Halorhodospira halophila SL1: one gene and its partners. The protein of the gene in region 2 binds, or shares a complex with, the protein of the main gene of each other region. Links are inferred from orthologs where the notes say so. Each region holds a gene or a part of one and is shown on either strand. Other genes may lie near its edges. The genes, in order: HHAL_RS07300, accD, accB and accC.

Region 1 (3,203 bases), 420 kb from region 2 along the record:
GAGGAAGAACTGCTTGTGTCGGAACTGCAGGTCCCGCGCGGAGAGGTCGTTGACGACGGTGTAGCCGAAGACGTGCTGAAGGGCGTCCTGTTCGCGGATGTGTCGTCCGCCCCGGCCTATGACGACCGCGAGCTCCACCTCCCAGTCCAGCTCGCTGGTGACGGACGGGTCGAGGATGAAATCGTCGTAGGGACCGGCGACACTGGTTGTTGCCTTGGTGAAGACCACCGGGGCTTCGGGCAGGGCGAGCTCATCGCCCTTGGCCTGCTGGGATTCCCGGGCGTGGTCGGCGTAGTTCAGCCCGAGGCAGATCACATTGCGCGGTGGGTGTGGCAGAGGCGCGAGGAAGGTCAGGGCCTCGGCGGTGACCCGTGGCCAGTCGTAGCCGGCTTCGGGGACGGTGCCGGCGCATAGGTGTTCACCCAGATCCCCGGGAGTGGGGGATACCGCCCAGCGGTCGCCCTGCTCGTGAACGGCGATCCGGGAAACGCCTTGATGACGGACGGTGGTGATGCGCATGGTGCCGTTTCCGCGTGTGGGGTTGCGATCGGGCCTGCCAATCGCCATTGTCCCGCAAATGGCGCCGTGCGTCGACGGTGGTGCACTCGGGGCCATCGGAGGAGGGGTGTAGATGCACGATCACGCTGGCGATGGCCCCCTGGAACGGCGGGTGCTTGAGGCCATTCGGCGAGTGGCTGCAGTCTTCGCCGATCCGCTCCTGGCGCCGCTGGATGCTGGCGCCGATGGTGTGGCCGAGCGCCCGCCTGCGGAAGGTGACGAGCAGCCCGAATATGTGCTGGCGTTGACCAGCACCGCCGGATGCCGGGTCGAGGTGCGCATTCCGGAGGCGGATCTGCTGGCGCTGGAGGGAGATGGCGTTGCCCATTCGGTCTATCAGACCCTGGTGCGTGAGTGCGGCGCCCACCTGGCCGAGCGCGAGACGCTGATCGTCACCACTCGCGGGCGTCCGGGTCCGGGCCAGTTGTTCCGTGTTTATCGACAGCGGCTCGGGTAGGCCAACCCGCCGTCCCCACAGGGGTTTCGCTTCTGGTAAGGTACGGCCAGCACGCAGGCTGCCTGCGGTATTCGCCCGCCCATCCGAGAGGTCAACGGGGAGCTCATGACCAAGAACTTTCTGGATTTTGAGCAGCCGATCGCCGAACTTGAGGCCAAGATCGAAGAGCTGCGCAACGTCGGCCAGGATTCCGAGGTCAACATCAACGAGGAGATCCAGCGCCTCGAGGCCAAGAGCCGCTCGCTGACGGAGAAGATCTTCTCCTCGCTGAGCGCCTGGCAGATCGTGCAGCTGGCCCGTCACCCCGAGCGCCCCTACCTCTTCGACTACATCGAGCGCATCTTCACCGATTTCCAGGAGTTGCACGGGGATCGGGCCTACGCGGACGATGCCGCGATCGCCGGCGGCGTGGCCCGTTTCGACGGGCGGCCGGTGATGGTTATCGGGCAACAGAAGGGGCGGGATACCAAGGAGAAGGTGCGCCGCAACTTCGGTATGCCCCGTCCCGAGGGGTACCGCAAGGCGCTGCGGCTGATGCGCATGGCCGAGCGCTTCGGGCTGCCGATCTTCACCTTCATCGATACGCCGGGCGCCTATCCCGGGGTCGGGGCCGAGGAGCGCGGACAGAGCGAAGCTATCGCCCGCAATCTTGCCGAGATGGCCCAACTGCGCGTGCCGGTGATCTGCACGGTGGTGGGTGAGGGCGGATCGGGCGGGGCGCTGGCAATCAGTGTCGGCAACCGGCTGCTGATGCTGCGCTACTCGGTCTATTCGGTGATCTCGCCCGAGGGGTGCGCCTCAATCCTGTGGAAGAGTTCGGAGCGGGCCGCCGATGCCGCCGAGGCGATGCAGATGGCGGCCGAACGGCTCCACGACCTGGGCATCGTCGATCGCGTCATCCCCGAGCCGCTGGGCGGTGCCCACCGCGATTACGAAGCCATGGCCGAGACGCTGCGCGAGGCGCTCCGCGAGGAGTGGGCGCGGGTCGGCCAGATGAGCCCGGATGAACTGGTGGCGGACCGCCACCAGCGCCTTGCCGCGATCGGCCAGCCCCAGGGGTAACGGCCGTGCTGGACCGCCGGGTGCTGGTGGCTCGATTGCTGGGCCTGGCGCCCGCGGCCGCGGCTTACCGCGTCGCGTTCAGCGGCGGGCGGGACTCCACCGCTTTGCTGCATGCCCTTGCCGAGGTTCGCGACCGGCTTCCGGCCCCCTTAGCCGCTGTCCACATCGATCACGGTCTGCATCCCGAATCGGCCCGCTGGGCCGAGGCGTGTGAGAGCGTCTGCGAGCGCCTCGGGGTGGGGCTGGAGTGTCGCCGCGTGGTGGTTCCGCCGTCGGCCGGTCAGGGGCTGGAGGCTGCGGCCCGCGAGGCTCGCTATCGAGCCTTCGGCGAGCTCTTGGCCGCGGGGGACTGCCTGGTTCTGGCCCACCACGCTGATGATCAGGCGGAGACCTTTCTGCTCCGGGCGCTGCGCGGTGGGGGGTTGCACGGTCTCTGTGCCATGCCGGCCTGGCGGCCGCTGGGACGGGGCCGGCTGGTGCGTCCCCTGCTGGAGGTGCCGCGCACGGCGCTGACCGCCTACCTGCAGTCCCGGTCCCTGGACTGGATCGAGGATCCGGCCAACCGAGATCCCGCCCATGACCGGGTCTATCTGCGCGAGCGGGTGCTGCCGGTGCTCGCTGCACGTTGGCCGGATGCCACCGGACACCTGCAGTCGGCAGTGGCCTCGTTGCAAGCGGATCAGGCCCTGCTGGGCGGGTATCTGGACCGTGATCTGGCGACGGCGCGTGCCGCCGATGGCCGCCCCGCGGTGGCGGAGCTGCGGCGCCTCATGCCGTATCAGCGTCAGGCGGTGGTACGGCACTGGTTGGTCTGCTCTGGCTATCGCCCGCCACCGGGGCGCCGCTTGGCCGCCGGCGTGCAGGCGCTGATCGAGTCGGGCCCGGATGCCCAGCCGGAGTTGCGGTGGACGGATGGGTGCATCCGGCGCTATCGGGGGCGGCTCTACCTGTTGGCTGCCGTCCCGCCGCCTGCAGATCCCGAGCCGCGCCCGCAGGCCTGGGCCGGGCAGGGGCGGCTGATCCTCGCCGGCGGGGCGTTGTCCGCGCAGTGGAGCCCGGCGGGGATCGATCCCGAGCGGCTGGCGCACGGGGTCACGGTGGTCTTTCGCAGCGGGGTGCTGGAGGT
Region 2 (3,231 bases):
GGGCGAGGGCCTGGCCTCCGGCCGGCACGCCGCCCCGCTCAACGCCGGCCGCCCCGGTGTGCTCCACGGTGCGCGCAGTTACCTGATGGAGTCCGACGAGGGGCAGATCATCGGTACGCATTCGATCTCCGCCGGGCTCGATTACCCCGGCGTCGGCCCTGAGCACGCGTGGCTGAAGGATTCCGGGCGCGCCGAGTATGTGACGGTCACCGACGCCGAGGCCCTGGCCGCTTTCCACCGGCTCAGCCGCACCGAAGGCATCCTGCCGGCGCTGGAGACCTCCCACGCCGTCGCCCACGCGGAACGCCTGGCCGCGGAACTCGGCCCGGACGCTGCGCTGGTGGTCAATCTCTCCGGGCGGGGCGATAAGGACATCGCCACGGTCGCGGCGCAGGAGGGCATCGAGCTGTGAGCCGCATCGCTGAACGTTTCCGTGCCTGCCGTTCCGCCGGCCGGACGGCCTTGATTCCCTACATCACCGGTGGCGACCCGTCGCCCGATGACACCGTGCGCCTGATGCACGCCCTGGTGGCCGGCGGCGCCGACGTCATCGAGATTGGCGTGCCGTTCTCCGATCCGATGGCTGACGGTCCTGTGATCCAGGCGGCGTGTGCCCGGGCCCTGGCGGCCGGCACGACGCCGGCGCGGCTGTTCGAGGTGGTGCGCCGCTTCCGAGAGGAGGATCCGGACACGCCGGTGGTCTTCATGGGCTACGCCAATATCCTCGAGGCTGCCGGTTATCGCGCCTTCGTTCGCGATGCGGCGGCCGCCGGCGTCGACGGCCTGCTCACCGTTGACCTGCCGCCGGAGGAGGCCGGGGCGTTGGCCGATGAGGCCCGGGTCCAGGGTGTCGATCTGATCTACCTGGTGGCGCCCAATACGAGCGCCGAACGCGTGGAGCGGGTCTGTTCGGTGGCCGGCGGTTTTGTCTACGCGGTGGCCCTCAAGGGGGTGACCGGGTCGGCGGACCTGGACGCCGGGTTGGTCGGGCAGCAGGTCGCCGGCATCCGTCGGGTGACCGATCTACCGGTGGCCGTCGGATTCGGGGTGCGTGATCCGCAAAGTGCCGCGGCACTGGCGCCGTGTGCCGACGGCGTGATCGTCGGCAGCGCGTTGGTGCGTATGATTGGTGAGCACGGGGCGGCGGCGGATCTGCCCGAGCGTCTGCGCGATGCCGTCCTGGCCCTGCGCCGGGCGATGGACGACACGACGACGGGGGGTGACTCGTGAGCTGGTTTCAGAAACTCATGCCGCGGCGGATCCGGACCGACGCCGGTCCGCGCAGTCGCAGTGTTCCAGAGGGCCTGTGGACCAAGTGCGAGTCCTGCCAGGGGATCCTCTATCGCCCGGATCTGGAGCGCAATCTCGAGGTCTGCCCGAAGTGCGGTGCGCACATGCGGATCTCGGCCCGGCAGCGCCTGCGGCTGTTTCTGGACGAGTCCTGCGAGGCGGTTGAGATCGGTGCAGAACTGCAGCCGTCGGATTTCCTGCGTTTTCGTGACAGCAAGCGCTATCGGGATCGTCTGAACCAGGCGCAGAAGGCCACCGGCGAGAACGACGCCCTGGTGGCGATGCGTGGTGCCGTGCATCAGCGGCCGGTGGTGGTCTGCGCCTTCGAGTTCGGCTTCATGGGCGGGTCCATGGGCACCATCGTCGGTGAACGCTTCTGCCGCGCCGCCGAAGAGGCGCGGGCCAACGACATCCCGCTGGTCTGTTTCTCGGCCTCGGGTGGTGCCCGCATGCAGGAGGCGCTGTTCTCGTTGATGCAGATGGCCAAGACCTCGGCGGCCATCTCGCGACTCAACGAGGCGCGCGTACCGTACATCTCGGTACTGACCGATCCGACCATGGGTGGTGTCTCGGCCAGTCTGGCGACCCTGGGGGACGTCATCATCGCCGAGCCCGGTGCATTGATCGGCTTTGCTGGACCGCGGGTGATCGAGCAGACCGTGCGTGAGACGCTGCCGGAAGGCTTCCAGCGGGCCGAGTTCCTTCTCGACCACGGAGCCATCGACATGATTGTTGATCGGCGCGATATGCGTGACGAGATCGCCTCGCTGATGGGCAAGCTCGGCGGAGATGTCTCGGTGGCGCCGGCCCCCGCCCCCGCGGCAACCGTCGACCCTGAGCCGGAGAGCGCAGAGCCCGAGGCGCCGGCCGAGGAGGCCGGGCCCGCTGGGGCGGCGGGGGATCAGGCTGGTGAGAGCCAGGACGAGGGCGACCCCCGCAACGCATGAACGGTGCCCGCAGGCCGCAGCCGGCCGCTCCGCCAGATCTTGAGGGTTGGCTGGCCCGACTGGAAGCGGCTCACCCGACGGCCATCGACCTCGGTCTGGAGCGCGTGGCCGCCGTGGGCCTGCGCCTTGGTGTCCTCGCCCCGGCGGCGCGGGTGGTTACGGTCGGTGGGACCAACGGCAAGGGGAGTGTGGCGCGGACCCTGGAGGCGCTGCTGCGCGGTCTCGGGGTGAGCACAGCCCTCTACACCTCGCCCCATTTCCAGCGCTTTAACGAGCGGATGCGCCTCGACGGGGTCGAGGTGGCCGATGCCCCATTGGTCAAGGCGCTGGGCCGGGTCGAGGAGGCCCGGGGCGACGCTGACGTCAGTCTGACCTATTTCGAGCATACGACCCTGGCCGCCTTCGATCTCTTTGCGCGCAGCGGTGCTCGGGTCTGGATCCTGGAGGTGGGGCTGGGCGGGCGGCTGGACGCTGTGAACGCCATCGACGCGGATGTGGCGGTGGTCACCCGGATTGCCCGCGACCACGCCGAATTCCTCGGCGACGACCTGCAGGCGATTGCCGCCGAGAAGGCCGGCATCTTCCGCAAGGGGCGACCGGCGGTGATCGGTCAGCAGGACGCCCCGGCGGCGCTGCGTCAGTCGGCGCTGGAGGTCGGCGCCGAGGTCGCGCAGGCCGGGGTGGAGTGGACGTTCTCCGCCGAGGCCGACGGGCGCTGGTGGTGGCGCTGTGGCGAGTACCACTGGGGGGGGCTGCCGGCCTCGGGGATCCCGGGGTGCGCTGCGCGCGGCAACGTGGCTACCGCCTTGGCCGCCCTCGTTCAGCTGCCGGAGGCGGTTGGCGTGGACGCGGCGGCCGTCGCCAGGCTCCTGGATGGGGTGCGGGTGCCCGGGCGTCTGGAGCGGATCGAGGCCGGGTCACTGGAGTGGCTGTTGGATGTCGCGCATAATGCCGATGGTGCGGAGGAGCTCGCCCGGGTGCTGGATGACCGAAC
Region 3 (2,997 bases), 590 kb from region 2 along the record:
TATTGGTACCGATACCGCTGACCACGATCTCGGAGAGCGCCGTGCGCATCCGCGCCAGGGCGCTGTCACGGCTCGGACCGTGGGTGATCAGCTTACCGATCATGGAGTCGAAATACGGCGGCACCGCGTAGCCGGTGTAGACGTGGGAATCGACCCGCACCCCGGGGCCGCCCGGGGCGTGGAAGTGATCGATGGTGCCCGGGCAGGGCATCAGCGTCTTCGGATCCTCGGCGTTGATCCGACACTCCACCGCGTGGCCCCGCACCTGGATGTCTTCCTGGCGCCAGCTCAGCGGCTCGCCCGAGGCGATGCGGATCTGCTCGGCAACCAGATCGCAGCCGGTGACCATCTCGGTGACCGGGTGCTCGACCTGGATGCGGGTGTTCATCTCGATGAAGTAGAACTCGCCGTTCTCGTACAGGAACTCGAAGGTGCCCGCGCCGCGATAGCCCATCTGCCGGCACGCCTCGGCGCAGCGTTCCCCGATGTCGCGCCGCTGCGCCTCGGTGATCCCCGGGGCCGGGGCCTCCTCGACCACCTTCTGATGCCGCCGCTGCATGGAGCAGTCGCGCTCACCGAGGTGGATGGCGTTGCCGTGGTGGTCGGCGAGCACCTGCACCTCGATATGGCGCGGCTTCTCCAGGTACTTCTCCATGTAGACGGTACCGTCGCCGAAGGCGTTCTCGGCCTCGCCGCGGGTCAACGACACGGCATTGAGCAGCGCCGCCTCGCTGCGCACCACGCGCATGCCCCGGCCGCCGCCGCCCGAGGCTGCCTTGATCATGATCGGATAGCCGATCTCGGAGGCGATGCGCAGCGTCTCATCGGGATCGTCGTCAGGGACCGGGCCATTGGAGCCGGGCACGCACGGCACGCCAGCCTCCTTCATGGCGCGGATCGCCGAGACCTTGTCGCCCATGGTGCGGATGCTCTCCGCCCGCGGTCCGATGAACACGAAGCCCGACTGCTCGACCCGCTCGGCGAAATCGGCGTTCTCGGAGAGGAAGCCGTAGCCGGGGTGGATAGCAGTGGAATCGGTGACCTCGGCGGCGGCGATGATCGCCGGGATGTTGAGGTAGCTGTCGCGGACGTTGTTCGGCCCGATGCAGACCGACTCGTCGGCCAGACGCACGTGCTTGAGCTCGCGATCGGCCGCGGAGTGGACGGCGACACTGCGGATACCCAGCTCACGACAGGCGCGCAGGATGCGCAGCGCGATCTCGCCGCGGTTGGCGATGAGGATCTTCTGCATGGTGCTCACTCAGTCGGAGATCAGGAACAGCGGCTGGTCGTACTCGACGGGCTGACCATTCTCGACCAGAACGGCGGTGATGACCCCGTCGCGGTCGGCCTCGATCTGGTTGAGCATCTTCATCGCTTCGACGATGCACAACGTATCACCGGCCTTGATCCGCTGCCCCTCCTCGACGAACGGCTTGGCCGTCGGCGACGGGGCCCGGTAGAAGGTCCCAACCATCGGCGAACGGATCGGCTCGCCCTCCGGCTCGTCCTCACCGGCTTCCTCGGGGTCGGCCGCGCCGGCGGCCGGCGCCCCGGCTGCAGCCGCCGGCGGAGCCGCGGCCGGCGCCGGAGCGGCGTAGGTCGGCTGCGGCTGCGGTGGCGGGTTGGGCGCATTGCGCGTGATCCGGACCGACTCTTCGCCCTCGGCGATCTCAATCTCGTGGACGCCGGACTCGTCGAGCAGCTCGATAAGACGTTTGATCTTGCGAATATCCATAGATCGACGAAACCCTGTGTTCAGGCCTGACCGCCCATGCGCCGGATGGCTGCACGGGCCGCGAAGTCATAGCCGTCCGCGCCGAGGCCGGTGATCACCCCCTCGGCGATGTCGGACAGATAAGAGTGTTGCCGGAACGCCTCGCGGGCGTGGACGTTGCTCAAGTGCACCTCGATGAACGGCAGCGCAACGGCAAGCAGCGCGTCGCGCAGACCGACACTGGTGTGCGTCAGGGCCGCGGGATTGATGACGATGAACTCGACGCCTTCATCCGCCGCGGCGTGGATCCGATCGATGAGCTCGCCCTCATGATTGGACTGGGCGCTGCACAACTGCACGCCGGCCGCGTCGCAGATGGACCGCAAGCGGGTTTCGATGTCCTGAAGCGTCAGCCGTCCGTAGCGCTCCGGCTCGCGGGTCCCCAGTCGATTCAGATTGGGCCCGTGGAGTAACAACAGCTTGGGCATGACACGCGCTCACCCGACTCGCACCGCCCGCGATTCTGACTGAGCGCCGGAAGATTGTCTAGTTTTACGGTGATCCCGACACAATCCCGGCCGTTTCGCCGGGGATGCCTGCGACCGATTGTCCACGCCCACCGTCCACGCCGGCCGGCTACCCCGGCCGGCGTGGACCGCAACGTCCCAGACCCCCCGGTCACCCACCGAAGGCCTCGCGCGTGCGCTCGGCAAACGCCTCGGCGTCCTTGAAGCCGGCCACCCGGTACTCCGATTGCTCCTCGCCCTCGCCGTTGTAGAACAGGATCGCGGGAGGCAGATAGACGCCGTAGGCCTCCATCAGTTCCCGATCAGCATCGGTCATGTCGGTGACGTCGATGCGTACCTTCTCGGCGCCTTCAAGGGCCGCCTGGACCCGGTCATCCGGAAGCGTACGCTCCTCAAGCTGGACACAGTAGACGCACCACTCGGCCGAGAAGTCGATCACCACCGGGCGCCCCGCCTCGCGGGCCTCGTCAAGCAGCTCCTCAAGCTCATCGAGGGTCTCGACGTGCCGCCACTCCTCGAGCACCTGGGCGCGGGCCTGGGCGTATGGGTCGCCGGTGATCCCCACCCAGGGGCGCAGCGGGTCACCGGCACCGGTGACCGCCCCGAGGACCTGGGCAGCACCGGCTACCGCCAGCACGGCCGCCAGCGTGGCCCCGGCGCCCCGGGCCGGCACCGAACCACCGGTGCCGCGACTGCGCAGCAGCCGCCAGGCCAGCCACACCGCAGCCGCCAGCAGCAACACCGCCCAACCAG
Region 4 (3,170 bases), 590 kb from region 2 along the record:
CCGCGGCGGATGAAGGCGTCGAGTTCATCGTCATCAATCCCGCGGCCCTGACGCACACCAGTGTCGGTCTGCGCGACGCGCTGCTTGCCGTTGCGCTGCCGTTCATCGAGGTGCACTTGAGCAACGTCCACGCCCGCGAGGCGTTCCGGCAACACTCTTATCTGTCCGACATCGCCGAGGGGGTGATCACCGGCCTCGGCGCGGACGGCTATGACTTCGCGGCCCGTGCAGCCATCCGGCGCATGGGCGGTCAGGCCTGAACACAGGGTTTCGTCGATCTATGGATATTCGCAAGATCAAACGTCTTATCGAGCTGCTCGACGAGTCCGGCGTCCACGAGATTGAGATCGCCGAGGGCGAAGAGTCGGTCCGGATCACGCGCAATGCGCCCAACCCGCCACCGCAGCCGCAGCCGACCTACGCCGCTCCGGCGCCGGCCGCGGCTCCGCCGGCGGCTGCAGCCGGGGCGCCGGCCGCCGGCGCGGCCGACCCCGAGGAAGCCGGTGAGGACGAGCCGGAGGGCGAGCCGATCCGTTCGCCGATGGTTGGGACCTTCTACCGGGCCCCGTCGCCGACGGCCAAGCCGTTCGTCGAGGAGGGGCAGCGGATCAAGGCCGGTGATACGTTGTGCATCGTCGAAGCGATGAAGATGCTCAACCAGATCGAGGCCGACCGCGACGGGGTCATCACCGCCGTTCTGGTCGAGAATGGTCAGCCCGTCGAGTACGACCAGCCGCTGTTCCTGATCTCCGACTGAGTGAGCACCATGCAGAAGATCCTCATCGCCAACCGCGGCGAGATCGCGCTGCGCATCCTGCGCGCCTGTCGTGAGCTGGGTATCCGCAGTGTCGCCGTCCACTCCGCGGCCGATCGCGAGCTCAAGCACGTGCGTCTGGCCGACGAGTCGGTCTGCATCGGGCCGAACAACGTCCGCGACAGCTACCTCAACATCCCGGCGATCATCGCCGCCGCCGAGGTCACCGATTCCACTGCTATCCACCCCGGCTACGGCTTCCTCTCCGAGAACGCCGATTTCGCCGAGCGGGTCGAGCAGTCGGGCTTCGTGTTCATCGGACCGCGGGCGGAGAGCATCCGCACCATGGGCGACAAGGTCTCGGCGATCCGCGCCATGAAGGAGGCTGGCGTGCCGTGCGTGCCCGGCTCCAATGGCCCGGTCCCTGACGACGATCCCGATGAGACGCTGCGCATCGCCTCCGAGATCGGCTATCCGATCATGATCAAGGCAGCCTCGGGCGGCGGCGGCCGGGGCATGCGCGTGGTGCGCAGCGAGGCGGCGCTGCTCAATGCCGTGTCGTTGACCCGCGGCGAGGCCGAGAACGCCTTCGGCGACGGTACCGTCTACATGGAGAAGTACCTGGAGAAGCCGCGCCATATCGAGGTGCAGGTGCTCGCCGACCACCACGGCAACGCCATCCACCTCGGTGAGCGCGACTGCTCCATGCAGCGGCGGCATCAGAAGGTGGTCGAGGAGGCCCCGGCCCCGGGGATCACCGAGGCGCAGCGGCGCGACATCGGGGAACGCTGCGCCGAGGCGTGCCGGCAGATGGGCTATCGCGGCGCGGGCACCTTCGAGTTCCTGTACGAGAACGGCGAGTTCTACTTCATCGAGATGAACACCCGCATCCAGGTCGAGCACCCGGTCACCGAGATGGTCACCGGCTGCGATCTGGTTGCCGAGCAGATCCGCATCGCCTCGGGCGAGCCGCTGAGCTGGCGCCAGGAAGACATCCAGGTGCGGGGCCACGCGGTGGAGTGTCGGATCAACGCCGAGGATCCGAAGACGCTGATGCCCTGCCCGGGCACCATCGATCACTTCCACGCCCCGGGCGGCCCCGGGGTGCGGGTCGATTCCCACGTCTACACCGGCTACGCGGTGCCGCCGTATTTCGACTCCATGATCGGTAAGCTGATCACCCACGGTCCGAGCCGTGACAGCGCCCTGGCGCGGATGCGCACGGCGCTCTCCGAGATCGTGGTCAGCGGTATCGGTACCAATATCTCGCTGCAGCAGGAGATCATCGGGGATGCCGCGTTCCGCGCCGGCGGGACCGACATCCACTATCTGGAGAAGAAGCTCGCCCTCGATTGAGGCTTGCACCACGGTGCGGCGACGCCCTGTAATGGGGGCAGGCGGGCAAACCCGGTGGGGAGACGAGCATGATCAAGCGGATCGCGGCGGTGGCGGCCCTGGCCATGTGGGCGACAGCCCCGATGGCGCGGGAGCTGGACGTCAATCTTCACGACGACGCCGCCGAGGTGGGCCTTTATTTCCCCCCCACCGAGGATATGTACGTCGAGGATGCGGATCTGGGCGGGAGCCTCTTCTTCAATGACGACGGCGACGTCGCCCTCAGCGGCATCGTCCACGTCACCGGGCCGCCGGCCGAGGGGTTCAGCCCGCTGCAGTTCGGCGCCGGCGCCAAGGGGTATCTGATCTACGCCGACGAGCCCGAGCGCACCGTTGGCGCCCTGGCGCTGGGTGGCTCCGCGCGCATCAGCATTCCCGCCCAGGTGCCCCAGGCGCTGGTCTTCCGCGGTCATGTGGCGCCGAACATCACCGCCTTCGGGCGTGCCAAGCGGGTCTTCGAGGGCAACATCCGCTACGAACTCGACTTCACCCCGCGGGCCAGCGCCTACCTCGGGTTCCGCTACCTGCGCCTGCGCATGTCCGGGGGTAGCAATCAGACCCTGGACAACAACCTCCACCTCGGGGTGCGGGTGCGGTTCTAGGTCAGCTGAGCAGCAGCCGCAGGGCCACGACCAGCAGCACTGCGGCGAACAGCCGGCGCAGCTGCCGGGCGGGGACGCGGTGGGCCAGGCGCGCGGCCAGCGAAGAGGCCAGCAGGCTGGCGGCGACGACCCCGGCGAACGCCGGCCAGTAAATGTAGCCGGTGGCACCCGACGGCAGCTGCGGGTGCCCCCACCCCACCATCAAGTATCCCAGCGCACCGGTCAGGCCCAGCGGTAGCGCAGTGGCCGAAGACGTCCCCACAGCCCGGTGCATGGCTACGCCGCGCCAGACCAGGTAGGGGACCGTCACCGTGCCGCCGCTGACCCCCACCATGGCCGACAGCGTCCCGATGCCGCCGCCGACGCCGGCCAGGACGCCGGTGCCTCCGCCGCCGCCGCGCCGCGGCGGCTGCCAGCCG

The links.
Region 1: the proteins of accD (region 2) and HHAL_RS07300 are in contact, whole or in part, in a solved structure (PDB 8UXZ), measured with the Escherichia coli proteins. The link is inferred for Halorhodospira halophila SL1 from one-to-one orthologs.
Region 3: the proteins of accD (region 2) and accB are in contact, whole or in part, in a solved structure (PDB 8UXZ), measured with the Escherichia coli proteins. The link is inferred for Halorhodospira halophila SL1 from one-to-one orthologs.
Region 4: the proteins of accD (region 2) and accC are in contact, whole or in part, in a solved structure (PDB 8UXZ), measured with the Escherichia coli proteins. The link is inferred for Halorhodospira halophila SL1 from one-to-one orthologs.

The regions. Positions count from the first base shown.
Region 1 is NC_008789.1:1,554,649-1,557,851, reverse strand. What follows is about bases 128-3,098. They hold HHAL_RS07300 (acetyl-CoA carboxylase carboxyltransferase subunit alpha), read left to right. Parts: upstream 128-1,120; coding sequence 1,121-2,077; downstream 2,078-3,098. Other genes in these bases: tilS (tRNA lysidine(34) synthetase TilS), read left to right, coding at 2,083-3,098; HHAL_RS07305 (hypothetical protein), read left to right, coding at 632-1,015; HHAL_RS07310 (fumarylacetoacetate hydrolase family protein), read right to left, coding at 128-519. In the rest of the region: more of HHAL_RS07310, read right to left, coding at 1-127; more of tilS, read left to right, coding at 3,099-3,203. UniProt on the Escherichia coli protein: Component of the acetyl coenzyme A carboxylase (ACC) complex. First, biotin carboxylase catalyzes the carboxylation of biotin on its carrier protein (BCCP) and then the CO(2) group is transferred by the carboxyltransferase to acetyl-CoA to form malonyl-CoA.
Region 2 is NC_008789.1:1,973,160-1,976,390, reverse strand. The notes cover bases 233-3,231. They hold accD (acetyl-CoA carboxylase, carboxyltransferase subunit beta), read left to right. Parts: upstream 233-1,226; coding sequence 1,227-2,237; downstream 2,238-3,231. Other genes in these bases: HHAL_RS09085 (bifunctional folylpolyglutamate synthase/dihydrofolate synthase), read left to right, coding at 2,234-3,231; trpA (tryptophan synthase subunit alpha), read left to right, coding at 409-1,230; trpB (tryptophan synthase subunit beta), read left to right, coding at 233-412. Outside these bases: more of trpB, read left to right, coding at 1-232.
Region 3 is NC_008789.1:2,560,952-2,563,948, forward strand. The notes cover bases 1-2,765. They hold accB (acetyl-CoA carboxylase biotin carboxyl carrier protein), read right to left. Parts: upstream 1,739-2,765; coding sequence 1,262-1,738; downstream 1-1,261. Other genes in these bases: accC (acetyl-CoA carboxylase biotin carboxylase subunit), read right to left, coding at 1-1,252; aroQ (type II 3-dehydroquinate dehydratase), read right to left, coding at 1,759-2,205; dsbD (protein-disulfide reductase DsbD), read right to left, coding at 2,396-2,765. Also shown: more of dsbD, read right to left, coding at 2,766-2,997. UniProt on the Escherichia coli protein: This protein is a component of the acetyl coenzyme A carboxylase complex; first, biotin carboxylase catalyzes the carboxylation of the carrier protein and then the transcarboxylase transfers the carboxyl group to form malonyl-CoA.
Region 4 is NC_008789.1:2,559,800-2,562,969, reverse strand. The notes cover bases 1-2,938. They hold accC (acetyl-CoA carboxylase biotin carboxylase subunit), read left to right. Parts: upstream 1-766; coding sequence 767-2,110; downstream 2,111-2,938. Other genes in these bases: HHAL_RS11780 (sulfite exporter TauE/SafE family protein), read right to left, coding at 2,753-2,938; HHAL_RS11785 (YfaZ family outer membrane protein), read left to right, coding at 2,179-2,751; accB (acetyl-CoA carboxylase biotin carboxyl carrier protein), read left to right, coding at 281-757; aroQ (type II 3-dehydroquinate dehydratase), read left to right, coding at 1-260. Outside these bases: more of HHAL_RS11780, read right to left, coding at 2,939-3,170. UniProt on the Escherichia coli protein: This protein is a component of the acetyl coenzyme A carboxylase complex; first, biotin carboxylase catalyzes the carboxylation of the carrier protein and then the transcarboxylase transfers the carboxyl group to form malonyl-CoA.